Regions from separate parts of the Streptomyces sp. SGAir0957 genome, predicted to be linked through region 1. Evidence: riboswitches for the same ligand, from Rfam matches in the RefSeq annotation. Region 1 holds a riboswitch; each other region holds the start of a gene.
The links. A riboswitch is a leader RNA that binds a small molecule or an ion and turns the genes downstream of it on or off. The one in region 1 is predicted to bind cyclic di-AMP.

Region 1 (4,382 bases):
GCGAACTGCTCGCCTCGCGCCTCACCGCGCTGATCGACCGGTACGAGCTGCTGAGCGACGTCCGCGGGCGCGGCCTCATGATCGGCATCGAGTTCGGGCGGCCCAAGTCGCTCAAGCTGCGCAGCCGCTGGGCCATGCTCCAGGCCGCCCGCAAGGGCCTGTTCGCGCAGATGGTCGTCGTGCCGCTGCTCCAGAAGCACCGCATCCTCACGCAGGTCTCCGGCGACCACCTGGAGGTCATCAAGCTGATCCCGCCGCTGGTGATCGACGAGGCCGACGTCGACCGCTTCGTCGAGGCGTTCACGGCCGTGATGGACGACGCGCACAGCGGCGGCGGGCTGATGTGGGACTTCGGCCGGACGCTGATCAAGCAGGCGGTCGCCAACCGGTGACCCTGCGGTTCGTCCTCGCGGTTTGTCTCTGAGGCAATAAATTTGCCTCTCGGGCAGGGCTCTGGCGTAATCAAGGATATGAGCCCTGCCCTGCCGGAGGAGGCTCCGGCCCCCGCCGAGCTGCCCGCCGTAGCGCCCCAGCTGCGCGCCCTGCGCCGCCGCGCCTCCCTCACCCTGGAGGCCGCCGCCCGCTCGGCCGGGCTCTCACCGGCCCATCTGTCCCGCCTGGAGACGGGGCAGCGTCAGCCATCACTGCCGATGCTGCTCGCGCTCGCCCGTATCTACGGTACGACGGTCTCCGAACTCCTCGGCGAGACCCCGGCCGACCGCGACGCCGTCGTCCGCGCCGACGCCATGGAGGCGACCGAGGCCGGCGGCTGGACCTACTTCCAGGCCGGCTCCCCGGGCCGCGGCATGCAGGCCCTGCGGGTCCACGTGCCCTACGGATCGCAGGGCGACATCGTCCGCGTCCACCCCGGCGAGGAGTGGCTCTACGCCCTCGAAGGCCGGATCCAGCTGCGCCTCGGCGACACGTCCTACCGGCTCGAACCCGGCGACAGCGCCCACTTCGACTCGCTCACCCCGCACCGGATCGCCGCCGCGGACCGGGGCGGGGCCGAGCTGCTCTTCGTCCACACCCTGTTGCAGAGCCCCACCGCCGCGCTGTGCCTCGGCCCGGCGGCCGGCCCGACCCGAGAGGTCTGACATGAGTGAGAACCGGAACATCGAGGACAAGCTGCCCCGCGGCATCTGGGTGCGGGTCCTCGTCTACGTCTTCGCCGGGCACGCCCTGGCCGCCTTCATCTACATGCTGTTCACGCTGGGCGCGAACCAGTAGGGGCCGCCGCCCGGTCCCGGAGACGGGCTCTCAGTCGAGGAGGCGCTCGCGCAGCCGGTCGCGGTCGGCCGCGGCGAACCCGAGCCCTTCCTCGAAGTAGCGGTCCGTGGTGCCCCAGGTCTCCTCGATGGTCTCGAACGCCGCGCGCAGATAGTCCGCGCGGGCGTCGAAGAGCGGGCTGAGCAGCTCCATGACCTCGGGGGAGTAGGTGTCGGCGGTGGTGCCGCTGCGCCGCACCTTGTAGCGGCGGTGCTTCGCGTTCGACTCCAGGTAGTCCGCCTCGATGGCGTCCCGCTCCACGCCGACGGCGAGCAGCGTCACCGCGATCGACAGGCCCGCCCGGTCCTTGCCCGCCGCGCAGTGCATGAGTGCGGGCACGCTGTCCTCGGCGAGCGCGTGCAGGACGCGGCTGTGCTCGGCGGTGCGCTCGGAGATGATCGCCCGGTACGACGTGATCATGCGGTTCGCCGCGCGGCCCTCGGAGAGGAGGGAGCGCAGCTGCTCTATGTCCCCGTCGCGCACCATCCGCCAGAACTCCGCGCCGTCCGCCGGGTCGGTCAGCGGCAGGTTCACATTGCGCACGCCGGGCAGTTCCACGTCGGCGCCGTCGAGGCGCTGGTCCGCGGCGTTGCGGAAGTCGAAGACCGTGTGCAGGCCGAGCCCGGCGAGGAACGCGGCGTCCTCGGCGGTGGCATGTGCGAGGTGGCCGCTGCGGTAGAGCACGCCCGGGCGTACGCGCCGCCCGTCCACGGTCGGAAGGCCGCCCACGTCACGGAAGTTGCGCACTCCGGTCAGCTCGGGCTCGGTGGACGGGGCGTGCTGCGTCACGGGGGCTCCTCCCGGGTCGGATCGCCCGCGTTGCTCGTGTCAGCGGGCGCGCGTCCGACGATACGACACGCCCTTCGCGGGGCCCCCTGGCCGGGAGGGTGAGCAGCCTCATAACCGTGACCGTCCGTGGCGATCACCCGGCTTTGCATTCTCCGGAATTCCCAAGCGGCGCAACGGCGGAAAAGGTCGGCCATTGACGCTGGGTGACACGCAAAGCCCCCGGACGATCAAGAAAGCGGGCCCTTCGGTGAATTCGCTGTTTGTCGCCGCCTTTGCCACTGCATTACGGTCACCATTCACTCCGGACGGAACGCCTAATCCTGCCGCCGCCCGGATTCCCGTACAACGACCCGTGACGGCAGGAGCGGGGGACCCACAGGCACAACGCCGCCAGGGATATCCCTCATGCGGCTAGGGGTGAAGTCGTGTCCCGCTACGGCGGGCGCGGCCGGGCAGCTCCAGCCCGAACCCGACAGCTCACCTCGTAGGCGACGGAGAGGAAAACGGCATGCCCGCTCAGGGAAAGCACCGTCGCTCGAAGACCCAGCGCATCACCCGCGCCGCCGCCGTCGTCTCGGCCGGCGGGGCCGCGCTCGCCCTGCCGCTGATCGGCGCCACCGGCGCCCACGCGGCGTCCGGCGACACCACCGCGCAGACCTACACGGTCAAGTCCGGTGACACGCTCTCGAAGATCGCCGCCGCGCAGAAGGTCGACGGCGGCTGGAAGAAGCTCTACGAGGCGAACAAGAAGGTCGTCGGCTCGGACGCGAACCGCATCAAGCCCGGCATGAAGCTCACGCTGGACGGCGCCGGGCAGAAGGCCTCCACCACCGCCGCCACGAGCACGACCGCCAACAGCTCCGGCTGGGTCAAGCCCGTCGACGGCTCCACCGGCACGGCCTACCACGCCTCCGGCTCGATGTGGTCCAGCGGCTACCACACCGGCACCGACTTCGTCGTGCCCACCGGCACCGCCATCAAGGCCGTCGGCCCGGGCACCGTCGTCTCCGCCGGCTGGGACGGCGCGTACGGCAACGAGGTCGTCATCCAGCACGCCGACGGCCGATACTCGCAGTACGCCCACATGTCGTCCCTCGGCGTCTCCGCCGGCCAGAGCGTGACCGGCGGCCAGCAGATCGGCCTGTCCGGCTCGACCGGCAACGTCACCGGGCCGCACCTGCACTTCGAGATCCGTACGTCCCCGAACTACGGCTCCGACGTGGACCCGCTGGCGTACCTGCGCGGGCACGGCGTCGGCATCTGACACCCCCTGCGAGACCGCTCACATCCGGCGCCCGGGTTATTCCCCGGGCGCCGAGTGTGTTTTCTCACCCCTCGTCAACCCCTGGTTACGATCGCGTAGGTCACATCCGAAGGTGAAAGATGTGTGGTCGTGGCAAACGAATCGAGAGCACTCAGCGGCGGAACGGTCAGCGCGACGATCAGCGGAACGGTCGGCGCGACGATCGGCGGAACGATTCGGTCCTTCGCGGCCGTGGGGGACAGCTTCACCGAGGGCGTCGGTGACCCCGGCCCCGACGGGAGCTTCGTCGGCTGGGCGGACCGGCTCGCCGTCCTCCTCGACGACCGCGTCCCCGAGGACACCTTCCAGTACGCGAACCTCGCCGTGCGCGGCAAACTCCTCGACCAGATCGTCGCGGACCAGATCCCGAAGGCCGTCGAGCTCGCCCCCGACCTCGTCACCCTCGTCGCGGGCGGCAACGACATCATCCGGCCGGGCACCGACCCCGACGACGTCGCCGAGCGGTTCGAGAAGGCCGTGGTCCGGCTGTCCGAGGCCGCCGGGACCGTCATGGTCGCCACCGGCTTCGACACCCGTGACGTGGCCGTCCTCAAGCACCTGCGCGGCAAGATCGCCACGTACAACATGCACGTGCGCGCCATCGCCGACCGCCACGGCTGCCCCGTCCTCGACCTGTGGTCCCTGAAGTCCGTCCAGGACCGCAGGGCCTGGGACGAGGACCGCCTCCACCTCTCCGCCGAGGGCCACACCCGCGTCGCCCTGCGCGCCGCCCAGGCGCTCGGCCTCGACGTGCCCGCCGACCCGGAGCAGGCGTGGCCGCTGCTCCCGCCGCGCGGCACGTTCGCGGTGCGGCGCGACGACATCCACTGGGCGCGCGAGTTCCTCGTGCCGTGGATCGGGCGCAGGCTGCGCGGGGAGTCCTCCGGGGACCGGGTGACGGCCAAGGGCTTCGTGGACCCGCACCTCATCAAGGCGCATCTGGAGTCCGCCTCCTGACCTCCGTGCCCTCGGCACATAATGGAACGACCCTGATCGATCAACGGGAGGCGCTGTGCCACGT
Region 2 (4,382 bases), 2.9 Mb from region 1:
AACAGCTGACACACCAGAGGGGCAGCTGCCGAGTGCAGCTGCCCCTCTCGTATGTCCGGATGCTCCTTGGGGAGCCGCTACGCCCCGAGCAGGCCGGTGACCGGCGCCACCAGGTCCGTCAGCTGGTGCAGCTCGCTCAGCTTGTTCAGCTGGTTGAGGCCCTGGAGCTGCTCGGCGGTGCGGGGCACCTCGTCGCGGTGCGCGGCCGGGATGGCCATGGTGGTGACCGCGTCCAGGGTGGCGGTCGGGGAGATCATGTTGCCCGCCGCGTTGGGCGTGGTGTCGGCCTGCGCCGCCGGGGCCACGATCGCGGTGGCGCCGACAGCGAGCAGGACAGCGGTGAGGGCTCGTCGAGTTGAGGTCATGTCCTCTTAACGCCACTCGGGAGGCGCCGGACACGGGCGCGATTGGCATTCGTCGTCCCTGATGGCGTAGTGTTGGGTTCACCGACGCGGGGTGGAGCAGCTCGGTAGCTCGCTGGGCTCATAACCCAGAGGTCGCAGGTTCAAATCCTGTCCCCGCTACTGAAGGCCGAGGCCGGAATCTTCCGAGATTCCGGCCTCGTTCCGTTTCCCGGCCCGTGCCCGCCCTGACCCGTACGGAGCAGTACCGCTCGCCCCCCGGCCCCCTCCCCGGGAACCCTTTGGTGAGACGCCGGACAGCGGGCGCGGACGGCAGGAGACGAGTGGTGGGGCAGCGAGGAGGGCGGCACAGGTATCCGGCGGACGCCCCCGGCACGCCCGTCTTCCTGCGGATCCTGCCCCTGCTGCTGATCATCGGCGGCGCGGTCTACGAGTACTGCACGCCGTCCGGGTTCGCCGGCTCGCCCCTCTTCAGCGCGGCGCCGCTGGTCGCCGCGCCGTTCTTCTCGCTGGGCAGCACGGTCGCGGCCGGGGTCGCCTCGATCGGCGCCATCGTCGCCGTCCACCTCAGATACGCGTCGTTCCACAGCGGCGTGTGGACCGAGATGGCGACCGTCGCCACCGTGTGCGTCCTGGCCTGCTTCCTGAACCGGATCAAGCACCGCAGCGACGAGGAGCTGGCGTCCGCGCGGCAGATCGCGGCGGCGGCCCAGTTCGCGGTGCTGCCGCGCCCGGCCGGGCGGATCGGGGGCCTCGCGATCGCGGCGCGGTACGAGGCGGCGCAGGCCGACGCGTTCATCGGCGGCGATCTGTACGCCGTGCAGGACACCCCGCACGGCGTGCGGATAGTCGTGGGCGACGTACGCGGCAAGGGCATGGGCGCGGTCGCCGCCGTCGCCGTCGTCATCGGGGCGTTCCGGGAGGCCGCCGAGCAGGAGGACAGCCTGGAGGCGGTCGCCCAGCGCCTGGAGCGGGCGCTGGCCCGGGAGGGGTCGCGGCGGCGCGGCATCGACGACTTCGAGGGGTTCACCACCGCCGTGCTCGCCGAGATCCCGCACGGCGGCGACCTGCTGCGCATCCTCAACCGCGGCCACCCAGAGCCGGTCGTGCTGCACGGCGACGGCACGGTCCGGGTGGTCAGCCCCGCCGAGGCGGCGCTCCCGCTCGGCCTCGGCGAGCTGGGCTCCTGGCCGGACCGGGCGACCGAGGCGGAGTTCCCGCCCGCGGCGACGCTGCTGCTCTACACGGACGGGCTCTCCGAGGCGCGCGACGCGAAGGGCGTCTTCTACGACCCGGCGGCGAGGCTCGCCGGGCGCGTCTTCCCCGGCCCCGACGAGCTTCTCGCGACGCTCGCCGAGGAGGTGCGGCTGCACACCGGGGGAGGGGCCAGCGACGACATGGCGCTGCTCGCCGTCCGCCGTCCTTGATCGACATAACCGGTGGTGACCGAACGGCGTCGCTCCGCATAACAATTGACACTCCATCAGAAATTGTGAGGTTTAACGGGGCAGGAACGGCTTGGAATTACCGTCCGCTGTCTATTAACGTTCGATAACGCAGCACGGTCGTCCCAGCCGTCACCAGCGACGGCTCCGTGCGCACGCGCCTAATCCCGCAAGGGAGCCGGGGAACCACCAACTTGGGGTGAATCAGGCATCGTTCCGACGCTTTCCAGGCGCCGGGACCGTGCTCGTAGGAGACCTTCCTGCTCCGAACCCGTCAGCTAACCCGGTAGGCGAGAAGGAAGGAAAGGAGAGCGCCCCCGTGGCGTCCAACCGTCCTGCCCCCGAACTCTCCGGGTACCCCGCCCCGCCGGCCGACGGCGACTACGCCGGCGCCCCGCGCACGAGCTTCGAGGAGTGGAACCCCACCGAGGAGTCCGTCCGCCCCGTCCGCGGCAAGCACCGCGTGGCCCGCCAGCGCGGCGGCCTCGCGCGCAGCTCCACGGTCCTCGGCGTCGGCGTGATCGCCGCCGTCGGCGCGGGCGGCATCGCCACCGCGCAGGGCGGCAAGCCCGCCGTCCAGATATCCATGCCCGACCTCTCGGCGGTCAAGGACTCCCTGCCGGACGCCTCGTCGCTGCCCGGCGTCAGCGCGCTCATGGCCGACGACTCCGCGCCCGCCACCGCCGAGGCCGCCCCGCTCACCGCGATGAGCGGCGGGCAGTCGGACGCCGGTGAGGCGCTGCGCGCCCGCATCATGCAGCAGGCCGAGACGCAGCAGGACGCCGCCGACGCCAAGGCGCAGGCCGCCGCCGAGGAGGCCGCCGCGACGAAGGCCGCCGAGGAAGCCGCCGCGAAGCGGGAGAAGGCCGAGGCCAAGGCCGCCGCCGAGAAGAAGAGGGCGGCGGAGGAGGCCAAGAAGAAGGCCGAGGCCGAGCGCCTCGCCAAGCTGGCCAAGAGCTACAAGCTCCCCGTCGCCTCCTACACGCTCACCGGCACCTTCGGACAGCCCGGATCGCTCTGGTCCTCCGGCTACCACACGGGCCTGGACTTCGCCGCCCCGACCGGGACGCCGATCTACGCCATCCACGGCGGCACCATCACCGAGGCCGGCTGGGCGGGCGCGTACGGCTACCGCACGGTCCTCACCCTCGACGACGGCACCGAGCTGTGGTTCTGCCACCAGTCGTCGCTCAATGTCAGCGTCGGCCAGAAGGTCTCCACCGGGGACGTCATCGGCCGCGTCGGCGCCACCGGCAATGTCACCGGCGACCACCTCCACCTGGAGGTCCACCCCGGCGGGGACGCGACCGGCATCGACCCGGCGGCGTGGCTGCGCGGCAAGGGCTTGGCACTCTGATGGCCACGTGACGGAACACTCGCTTCCGCGGGGGCGTTGAATGAAGGCATGACTTCTTCCTCCCCCCTGCGCAAGCTCGGCTCCTCCGACCTGGAGATCTTCCCCCTCGCCCTCGGCGGCAACGTGTTCGGCTGGACCGCCGACGAGGCCACGTCCTTCGACGTGCTCGACGCCTACACCGCCGGCGGCGGCAACTTCATCGACACCGCCGACTCGTACTCGGCCTGGATCGAGGGCAACCACGGCGGTGAGTCGGAGACGATCATCGGCAAGTGGCTCAAGGCGCGCGGCAACCGCGACGACGTCGTCGTCGCCACCAAGGTCGGCAGGCACCCCGACTTCATGGGCCTGCGCGGCAGCAACATCAAGGCCGCCGCCGACGCCTCCCTCGGCCGCCTCGGCACCGACTACATCGACCTGTACTACACGCACTTCGACGACGAGACCGTCCCCGTCGAGGAGATCATCGGCGCGCTCGACGAGCTGGTGAAGGCCGGCAAGGTGCGCGACATCGCCGTCTCCAACATCTCGACCGACCGCCTCCAGGAGTCCCTCGACTTCTCCGACCGCGAGGGCGTCGCCCGCTACGTCGCCATCCAGCCGCACTACAACCTCGTCTCCCGCGACACCTACGAGGGCCGCCGCCAGGACATCGCCTCCCGCGCGGGGCTCGCCGCCGTCCCGTACTACGCCCTCGCCTCCGGCTTCCTGACCGGCAAGTACCGGCCCGGCGTCCGCGTGGACAGCCAGCGCGCGGGCGGTGCGGCCAAGCACCTGGAGACCGAGCGCGGCCAGAAGGTCCTCGCCGCCCTCGACGAGATCGCCCAGGCGCACGGCGCCGAGATCGCCACCGTCGCCCTCGCCTGGCTCGCCGCGCAGCCCACCGTGACCGCGCCGATCGCGTCCGCGCGCACGGTGGAGCAGCTGCCCGCACTGCTCGCGGTGGCGGACCTGACCCTGACGGACGAAGAGGTCACCCGCCTCACGGACGCCTCCGCCTGAGCCTGCGCTCCGGACCGGTCAGTAGCGGTACGGGTGGTACGCGGTGCCGGGCGCCATCGGCGCCGCGTACATCGGCGGACGCCACATGGGGGCGGCGACCTGGGACGCGTACGCCAGTGCGGCGCGCGCGTAGGGGCGCCGCTCCCACAGCTTGTCGAGCAGCGCCCGCTCCCGTACGACGAAGTCGGCGCCGGCCCCGCCCTTGCGGCCCCGGTG
Region 3 (4,382 bases), 2.0 Mb from region 1:
GGACCGAGTGCGGGGACGTACGGAACTACGGCGCCGGGGCGGTCGGCCCTCGGAACGCGGGCTGTCAGCCCTTGAAGCGCGGGAAGGCCGAGCGACCGGCGTAGACCGCCGCGTCGTCCAGGATCTCCTCGATGCGCAGGAGCTGGTTGTACTTGGCGACGCGCTCGGAGCGGGCCGGGGCGCCGGTCTTGATCTGGCCGCAGTTGGTGGCGACGGCGAGGTCGGCGATGGTGACGTCCTCGGTCTCGCCGGAGCGGTGCGACATCATGCACTTGAAGCCGTTGCGCTGGGCCAGCTCGACGGCGTCCAGGGTCTCGGTCAGCGAGCCGATCTGGTTGACCTTGACGAGCAGGGCGTTGGCCGAGTTCTCCTCGATGCCGCGGGCCAGGCGCTCCGGGTTGGTGACGAACAGGTCGTCGCCGACGAGCTGCACCTTGTCGCCGAGCTTCTCGGTGATGGTGTTCCAGCCGGCCCAGTCGTCCTCGAACAGCGGGTCCTCGATGGAGACCAGCGGGTACGCGTCGACGAGCTCCGCGTAGTACTCGGTCATCTCGGCGGCCGAGCGCTGCTTGCCCTCGAACTCGTAGACGCCGTCCTTGTAGAACTCGGAGGCGGCGACGTCGAGCGCGAGCGCGACCTGCTGGCCGGGGACGTAACCGGCCTCCTTGATCGCTTCGAGGATGAGGTCGAGCGCGGCGCGGTTCGACTCCAGGTTCGGGGCGAAGCCGCCCTCGTCGCCCAGGCCGGTGGAGAGGCCCTTGGTCTTCAGCACCTTCTTCAGGGTGTGGTAGACCTCGGTGCCCCAGCGCAGCGCCTCGGAGAAGGACTCCGCGCCGATCGGGGCGATCATGAACTCCTGGATGTCGACGTTGGAGTCGGCGTGCGACCCGCCGTTCAGGATGTTCATCATCGGGACGGGCAGCAGGTGCGCGTTCGGGCCGCCCAGGTAGCGGAAGAGCGGCAGGTCGCTGGCCTCGGACGCGGCGTGCGCGACGGCGAGGGAGACGCCCAGGATGGCGTTGGCGCCGAGCGAGCCCTTGTTGTCGGTGGCGTCCAGGTCGAACATCGCCTGGTCGATCAGGCGCTGCTCGGTCGCGTCGTAGCCGACGAGCTCCGGGCCGATCTGCTCGATGACGGCGAGGACGGCCTTCTCGACGCCCTTGCCCTGGTAACGGTTGGGGTCACCGTCGCGGAGTTCGATGGCCTCGAAGGCACCGGTGGAGGCGCCCGACGGGACAGCAGCACGACCCGTGCTGCCGTCGTCGAGGCCGACCTCGACCTCGACCGTGGGGTTGCCTCGGGAGTCCAGGATTTCCCGGGCTACGACGACGTCGATGGACGGCACGAGCATCTCCTTCTGGGATGTGACACAACAGCGCGGGCGGCTGGCCCGCACCCCTGAGCGTAACGGGCTCCGGGGCATCGGCCAGCCGACCGCCCGGGTTGTGGACAACGCCGACAGCGAAATGTTTCTTAACGGAACAAAGACGGCGACCCCCGTTCCGCACACGTGCAGCGGAACGGGGGTCGCCGGAGCGAGCGGCCCTGGACCCGGCGTCCGCCGATGCCGGGTCGTCGTGCTCTGAGGGCTCCTGGGGGCTCTGCGGCGCCCCGGGGGTCCTACTTGAGGTGCAGCTGCTGACCCGGGTAGATCAGGTCGGCGTCGGCGACGATGTCCTTGTTGAGCTTGAACACCTTCTGCCAGTTGGTGCCGTGCGCCTCGGCGATCTTGCTGAGCGTGTCGCCGGTCACGACCTTGTACTCGCCGTCGCCCTTCTCGACCTTCTTGCCGGTCGGGGTGGTGACGGTGTCCTTCTTGGTCTCCTGCTGCGGCTGAGCCTGCTGCTGCGGCTGCTGACGCTGCTGCGAGCGGGTCGTCGTCGAGGAGTCGGAGCGCTCCTGCTGCTGCGGCTGGGCCTGCTGCTGCGAGGAGGAGTCCGACGAGGACTCGGCCGGAGCGGAGTTGCTGGTGTCGGCGCCGGACAGGCCCACACCGCAGCTCGGCCAGGCACCCTTGCCCTGCGAGGCGAGAACCTTCTCGGCGACCGATATCTGCTGCGCCTTGGACGCCTGGTCGGCGGAGGACGCGTAGGCGGTGCCGCCGTACGCGGCCCACGTCGAGGACGAGAACTGGAGGCCGCCGTAGTAGCCGTTGCCGGTGTTGATCGACCAGTTGCCGCCGGACTCGCAGGAGGCGACCTGGTCCCACTCGGAGGTGGAGGCGGCGGAGGCGCCCGTGGCACCCATCAGCGGAACGGCGACGGCGGCACCGGCGACACCGGCGAGCGTGGCGACACGGACGGCCTTGGACGGGCGGCGGTGCTTGCCCTTGCTGGAAAGCAGCATGGAGGAATCCCCTCACCGACGCCTACGAGGTGAGCTGTCGGGTGCGGACCAGTGAGTGTCCGGCCGCGCAACCTAGTGCGCGGGCTTAACCCCAAGCCGGCGGACCGGCACTTACCTTGGGTCCCCCGCTCCTGCCTACGGCGCTTACGCGTCGACTGTTCCCGTACGGACGTTGGCAGGATTCGGCGTGACGTCCGTCGGGGCCCGCTGTGGCGAGCGGTGACGACGTTAAGCAGTCGATCCGCCCGATTTCAAAGACGATCAGGGTGTTTGAGACTCATGTCTCACTCTCGCAAAAGCGGACATAGGCGCCTCAACCATCCCTGAAGTCCCGCTACTTTTCATCCGATTCGAGGCCAAGATTCAGACTCTGACCAGGAAGGATGAGGTCGGGGTCGGAACCGACCGTCTTCTTGTTGAGGTCATAGAGGGCATTCCACCCTCCGTCGACGTTCTGCGCGTCCGCGATGTCCCACAGACTGTCGCCGGAACGGACCGTGTACGCGCTCTCGGAGCGGACCTCCTCGCGAGAAGCGTGACGACCCTCACCCCCACGGGACACCGTGGCGTCGTCGGCGGCGGGGGCACCCCGGTGGCGACCGGCGGAGGACGCGTCCGCGTCGTCCGCGTCGTCCGCGTCGTCGGCGGAAGTGGCGTGCGACTGGCCCGACTTACCCGAATCGCCCCCTTCGGCGGCGCCGCTCGCCTCGCCGCCCGCCGTGTTACCGGGGGTATCGGTGGTGGTCCCGGCCGACGGGGTGTCAGACGCGGCGGGGGTGCCGGGCGTGTCGGCGTCCTTGGCGGAACCGGAGCTCTTGGAGGCGCCGGAGCCGTCGCTCTCGTCCGAGTTTTGGTGACTCTTCTCTCTCCCGGAGTCCGAGGCGTCCGAGGAGTTCGAGGCGTCCGCGGAGCTTGAGGCGCTGGGCGAGCCGGAGGAGTCGGAGGAACCGGAGGAACCCGCGGAGCCGGTCTTGTCCGGCGACTGGGCGAGACCGGACGGCCGCGGCGAGACGGTCGCCCCCGGGTCGACCTCGGCCGCGTCGTCGCCCTGCGTCAGACCGGCCACGATCGAGCAGCTGGGCCACACACCGGGCCCCTTCGCCTGAAGCGCCTTCTCGGCCACGGCTATCTGCTGCGAACGGCTGGCCTCGTCGGCGGTCGGGGCGTAGTCGAGGCCCCCGTACTGCTCCCACGTCTCCTGCGACAACTGCAGCCCGCCGTAGTAGCCGTTGCCCGCGTCGAGGCTCCACTGCCCGCCGGACTCGCACTCGGCGAGCTTGTCCCAGGTGGTGGTGGAGGCGGCGCTCGCGCTGGTCGCGGCGAGCAGCGGGATCGCGAGGGCGCTGCCGGTGACACCGGCGGCGACGACCAGAGCAGGGGCCTGACGAGGGCGACGGTGACGACCGTTCCCGGTGAGCATGCGGTTGCCTTTCGCGAGACTGATGCAGCACGCGACAGGAGTGGCGGGAGTGGTGCCGGTTGTGCCTGTGTCGCGATGACTGGTGAACGTAGCGGGACTCGAACGCTTGTCACAAGTCGATGCAGCGCAGATCACGTGAAAGTCACGAAGTTGAGAACCTGTCAGCTTTTCTCCGTGAGTGTTCCGTCGCGCTCAGGCGTGAACTCCACTGGCAGCGTGCGCAGTCCGCGCATGATGAGCCCGCCGCGCCAGCGCAGTTCGGCCGGCTCCTGGGCCAGTCGCAGGTCCGGAAGGCGCGTCAGAAGGGTGCCGAGGGCGGCCTGTCCCTCCAGGCGGGCCAGGGGCGCGCCGAGGCAGTAATGGATGCCGTGGCCGTAGCCGAGATGCTGGTTGTCGCGGCGGGAGAGGTCGAGCGTGTCGGGCTCCGCGAAGCGCGCCGGGTCGCGATCCGCCGCCGCGAGGACGACGAGGACCGGGTCGCCGGTGGCGACGGCCTGCCCTCCGATGGTCAGCGGCTCGGTCGCGAACCGCCAGGTCGCCAGCTCCACAGGTCCGTCGAAGCGGAGCAGCTCCTCCACGGCGGTGGCGAGCAGGGCGGTGTCGTTCTCGGCCAGGC
Region 4 (4,382 bases), 5.5 Mb from region 1:
GAGGGTCTGTCGGCCGTGCGGCCGGACGCCGCGGTCGTCTCGGTGTGTGCTCCGTCACCGGACGAGGCGGTGCGCTGGGCCGCGGAGTGTCGTGCGGCCGGGCTCTCGGTCGGGTGTTTCCGCCCGCCGTCCGTGCCCGACGGCATCTCACGGCTGCGGCTGACCGCCCGCGCCGACCTCACCGACGAACAACTCGGCGAGGCGGTACGGGTGATCAGCCGCACGGCTCCGATCGGCGCGTTCACCGTAAGGAGTCGATGAACCCCTCCCATGCGGAGGGGGTGAACACGAGCGCGGGTCCCGCGGTGTTCTTGGAGTCGCGGACACCCACGAGTCCGGCCGTGTGCCCCGAGGTCAGGGGGGCTGTCTCGACGCAGTTGTTGGCGCCGGTGCTGCGGCTGCTGCGCCGCCACCGCGCGCCGCTCAGCGACGAGCTTGAGGGAACGGAAGGAACATGCCGAGGCAGTGCATTCATGGTGCCCCCTTCGCAGTGCCGGGCGGGGGCGAGGTGTCGGCGTCCTCGTCCTCGTTATCCGGCGATCTTTGCGATGAATTCCAACGAGTCCTCGGGTGACATGGCACGGAGGAGAAGAGCGTCGAAGGCGTCGGTGTACGCCTTGAGGTCTTCTTTCCGTTCGAGGTAGAGGCTACTCGTCAAATGGTCGAGAACAACCACATCCAGATCAGAAGTGTTCGGAAATGAAAACACAACGAAAGGGCCGGTGAGGCCGATGTGGCCACCCGCGGAGAAAGGCAGCACCTGAATCCGGACATGTTCCATCTGTGCCGCCTCGGCCAGGTGTGCCACCTGTCGGCGCAGAATCCCCGCTCCGCCCACTTCGCGGCGCAACACCCCTTCGTCGAGCACCGCGCTCAACTGCAACGGAGACTGCGTCCGCAGCACCTCCTGGCGCGCGAGCCGCACCTCGACCAGCGCCTCGATATGTGAGTCGGGCATGTCGGGCAGCACCGAACGTGTGACCGCGCGCGCATACGCAGGTGTCTGCAACAGACCCGGCACCACGCTGGTCTCCAGCGTCCGTATCCGGCACGCCTGCGACTCCAGACTGATGAAATCGCGGTACGACGGCGGCAGCAGCCCCCGATACGCCTGCCACCAGTGATGACCGCCCGCATCCTCCGCACCGGCCAGCGCCACGACGAGGTCACGCTGGTGCGCGTCGGCTGTCTCGAACGCGTCGAGCAACCGCAGCACGTCCGACGCCTTCACGCCGCTGCGGCCTGTCTCGATCCGGCTCACCTTCGACTGGTGCCAGCCGACGAGACGGGCCGCCTGGCCGCTCGTCAACCCGGCCTGGACTCGTAACGCGCGTAGCTCCGACCCGAGTTTGCGACGACGCACCGCGGGACCGTACTTCATGCCGACTCCTCAACGCTCTACGGGCCGCGTCACCGGGCTCCTTCCCGGCCCGATCAACACGGCCTTTGAGCAGACGGTAGAGGAACCGGTGTGCGCGCGCCCAAATACGGTCTACCGTCGCAGAGTTCACCGCATCGAGCGACAGATATATGCATATCTTGGGGGATCGACAACACCGAAGGGCATCCAAGTGGCACTCTGGCGCGAAGCAGAAGTCGGAGGCCGCACGCCAGCGCACCGCCAGAGTCGCAGGCGCGGCCCCGGTGGGAAAGGGACGACGTCGCCATGGCAGACCACCAGGAAGCATCCGTCACGCTGCCGAGCACTGCCGCCTCGGTCTCCGCTGCCCGCCGGTACGTGAGTACCGTGCTCGCGGAATGGGGCCTGCCGGGGGACACCGACGCGGCCGACACGGTGCGCCTGATCGTCTCGGAGCTTGCGACCAACGCCGTGCAGCACACGCTGGGCCAGTCGCCCACGTTCACCATCGACGTGGAGCTCGAACGCGACGAGCAGCTGCGGATCGGCGTCACCGACAGCCACCCGCGCTACCCCAAACGCCTGCCCGCCGCCGTCGCGCAGGACAACGGGCGCGGCATGGTGATCGTCCGCAGCCTCACCGCGGAGTGCGGAGGCCGCCTGTCGGTCGCGCCCACGGCGGAGGGCGGCAAGACCGTGTGGATCTCCCTGCCGTGGATCACCGGGCTCAAGGGCAGCGCGTCCCGCCCCAGCACCGCGTGCTGAACGCGGCGCGGCCGGTCACCCCTGTGCGTCCGCGTCCCGGTCATCCCTGTGCGTCCGCGTGGGGACGTGCCCGGCGCCTGGCCCGCCCCCACGACTGTCACTTCTGAGCGCGCTCAGCGCACCCGGCCGTACCAGACGCTCTTCGTCCAGATCTTCTGGAGCCGCACCACGTCACCGGTCTTCGGCGAGTGCCAGATGCGTCCCTTCCCGGCATAGATGCCGACGTGGTAGACGCTCCGGCCCGAGTGGAAGAAGACCAGGTCACCTGTCTTGCGGTGGGACGCGGAGACATGGCGGGTCTTGTTGTACTGCTGGCCCGCGGTGCGGGGCAGCTTCTTGCCCGCCCGCTTGAACGAGTAGAGCGTGAGCCCCGAGCAGTCGAACCGGTGCGGGCCCGACGCCCCCCACTTGTACGGCGCACCCTTCTTGGAGGCCGCGACCTTCAGAGCCTTGGTCGAGGCCGTGGCCGCCGATGCCTCGGACGCGGTGCCGGGGACCATCAGCCCCGCACCCGCGACCGCCAACGTGAGGGCCGACGCGGTGCCGGCCCGGGTCAGCAGCGACGGAACACGATTGAGCGCAGTCATGCGCAACCCTTCGTCTGCCGCCTGTGAAGGATGACCTGTCGGGTTCGGGCAGGCGAAGATGCCCGGCCGCGTGCGCGGCTTCACCCCAAGGGCCGATCGGACACCACCTTCGTCAAGGTGGGCCGGTGGCCCGTCGTGCCTGGGTCCTCCACTCCTGCCGATGCACTTCTGTCGACCTGGCATCCGCGCGGCGGCAGGACTCGGCGTCCGCGCGGACCGCCCCGCCGCGGCGGCGGGGGCTTGTCGTCGAAGGGATCTTCACGCACATGTGGGGTGGAATCCGAGTTGAACCGGCGGTAAGTGAGGCTCCTCACGCTTGACCCGTTCAGGTGGACACTGCGCCTTTCGAGTCCCGGCAGCGACCCTCGACCACGCGCGCACCAGGCACGGAAGGCCGGATTCCGGAGTTCGCGTACCACCGGAGCGCAACTCGGGCCGCCTCGTCGACGTACGCATATCTAGGCTGTTCGGCGGTCCACCATCTGGACCGTTTCGGCCCTGACGCAGACGGTTCGTGTCGGAAGTGACCGAAGGTGACCGTAACCGGGCGAGGTTGGCCGTGAACGGCCTCTGGTCGATCGCATCTGACCTTCGGTCGACCGTCAGCGACCGCCCGCCGACCTCAAGCGACCTCCCGCCGACCGCGAGCGGCCTCAGGCGACTGTTTCCGGCGGCAAAGTGACGCGCCGGGTGCGCCTCTCCCCGTCGAGGACGCGCAGAGCCCGCTCCAGGGTTGCGGCGTGCACCTCGCTCTCACCCCGCCGGTGCATCAGTTCCAGCGCGTCGCGCAGCTCCGTCGCGCGGCTCACCAGCGCCTGCGCCGCACGCAGCCCCCGGTACGTGTCCTCGCCGCGCGCCGGATTGACGCGCGCGAGCAGGTCGACCACCGCCAGATAGCTGTCGACGAGCGCGCACTCGGCGCGGGTCAGCGCGGGCAGCGGCGGAAGTTCGGGCGGATACATACGGCGCGTCACCGCCCGGCCGGAGCGCCGGGCGCACCCTTGCGGCCTTGTACGACCCGGTCCACCAGGCCGTACTCCACCGCCTGCCGCGCGTCGAGCACGGTGTCCCGCTCGATGTCCCGGCTGATCCGCTCCTTCTCCTGCCCGGTGTGGCGCGCGAGCAACTCCTCCAGCCGTTCGCGCGTCCGGACCATCTCGCGGGCCTGGATCTCCAGATCGGAGGGCTGGCCCTGCGCCGGCTCGGGGAGCGCGGGCTGGTCGAGCACCAGGCGTGCTCCCGGCAGCATCGACCGCTTGCCCGGCGTCCCGGCCGCGAGCAGTACGGCGGCGACGGACGCCGCCTGCCCGAGGCACACCGTCTCCACCTCGCAACTGACGTACCGCATCGTGTCGTAGACCGCCGTCATCGCGCTGAACGAGCCGCCGGGGGAGTTGATGTACAGCGAGATGTCCCGGTCGGGCGCCGCGTACTCAAGGTGCATGAACTGGGCCATCACGTCGTTGGCCGACGTGTCGTCTACGGGTGTCCCGAGAAACACGATGCGCTCCTCGAGCAGCTTCGCGTACGGGTCGAGCGTGCGCTGTCCCGACGTGGTGCGCTCCGTGAACTCGGGCAGGACATGGCGGCCGGACGGACGGGTCATGGTGCTCGCGCCTCCTGTGCTCAGCGTCCTGTAAAAAATGTACAGGACGTACGTCACGTACGAT

Region 2: linked by a shared signal. The riboswitch ahead of C1N81_RS25200 (M23 family metallopeptidase) and the one ahead of C1N81_RS12715 (M23 family metallopeptidase) in region 1 are both predicted to bind cyclic di-AMP.
Region 3: linked by a shared signal. The riboswitch ahead of C1N81_RS21415 (transglycosylase family protein) and the one ahead of C1N81_RS12715 (M23 family metallopeptidase) in region 1 are both predicted to bind cyclic di-AMP.
Region 4: linked by a shared signal. The riboswitch ahead of C1N81_RS37220 (C40 family peptidase) and the one ahead of C1N81_RS12715 (M23 family metallopeptidase) in region 1 are both predicted to bind cyclic di-AMP.

What each region holds. Positions count from the first base shown of each region.
Region 1 is NZ_CP027293.1:1,680,675-1,685,056, reverse strand. Features, by position in the region: gene C1N81_RS12735 (aspartate aminotransferase family protein) at 1-392, shown strand, start outside; gene C1N81_RS12730 (helix-turn-helix domain-containing protein) at 471-1,097, shown strand; gene C1N81_RS12725 (DUF6126 family protein) at 1,099-1,230, shown strand; gene C1N81_RS12720 (tyrosine-protein phosphatase) at 1,261-2,058, opposite strand; cyclic di-AMP (ydaO/yuaA leader) riboswitch at 2,360-2,562, shown strand; gene C1N81_RS12715 (M23 family metallopeptidase) at 2,567-3,322, shown strand; gene C1N81_RS12710 (SGNH/GDSL hydrolase family protein) at 3,500-4,318, shown strand; gene C1N81_RS12705 (MBL fold metallo-hydrolase) at 4,374-4,382, shown strand, end outside.
Region 2 is NZ_CP027293.1:4,534,829-4,539,210, forward strand. Features, by position in the region: gene C1N81_RS25180 (rodlin) at 1-9, shown strand, start outside; gene C1N81_RS25185 (hypothetical protein) at 78-365, opposite strand; tRNA gene C1N81_RS25190 (tRNA-Met) at 451-524, shown strand; gene C1N81_RS25195 (PP2C family protein-serine/threonine phosphatase) at 689-1,789, shown strand; cyclic di-AMP (ydaO/yuaA leader) riboswitch at 1,956-2,115, shown strand; gene C1N81_RS25200 (M23 family metallopeptidase) at 2,127-3,164, shown strand; gene C1N81_RS25205 (aldo/keto reductase) at 3,213-4,166, shown strand; gene C1N81_RS25210 (PrsW family intramembrane metalloprotease) at 4,185-4,382, opposite strand, start outside.
Region 3 is NZ_CP027293.1:3,684,163-3,688,544, forward strand. Features, by position in the region: gene eno (phosphopyruvate hydratase) at 65-1,345, opposite strand; gene C1N81_RS21415 (transglycosylase family protein) at 1,621-2,346, opposite strand; cyclic di-AMP (ydaO/yuaA leader) riboswitch at 2,351-2,499, opposite strand; gene C1N81_RS21420 (transglycosylase family protein) at 2,681-3,766, opposite strand; gene C1N81_RS21425 (cytochrome P450 family protein) at 3,928-4,382, opposite strand, start outside.
Region 4 is NZ_CP027293.1:7,135,316-7,139,697, forward strand. Features, by position in the region: gene C1N81_RS37200 (8-amino-7-oxononanoate synthase) at 1-261, shown strand, start outside; gene C1N81_RS37205 (DUF397 domain-containing protein) at 242-475, opposite strand; gene C1N81_RS37210 (helix-turn-helix domain-containing protein) at 530-1,381, opposite strand; gene C1N81_RS37215 (ATP-binding protein) at 1,667-2,125, shown strand; gene C1N81_RS37220 (C40 family peptidase) at 2,239-2,712, opposite strand; cyclic di-AMP (ydaO/yuaA leader) riboswitch at 2,716-2,846, opposite strand; gene C1N81_RS37225 (hypothetical protein) at 3,366-3,674, opposite strand; gene C1N81_RS37230 (ATP-dependent Clp protease proteolytic subunit) at 3,683-4,318, opposite strand.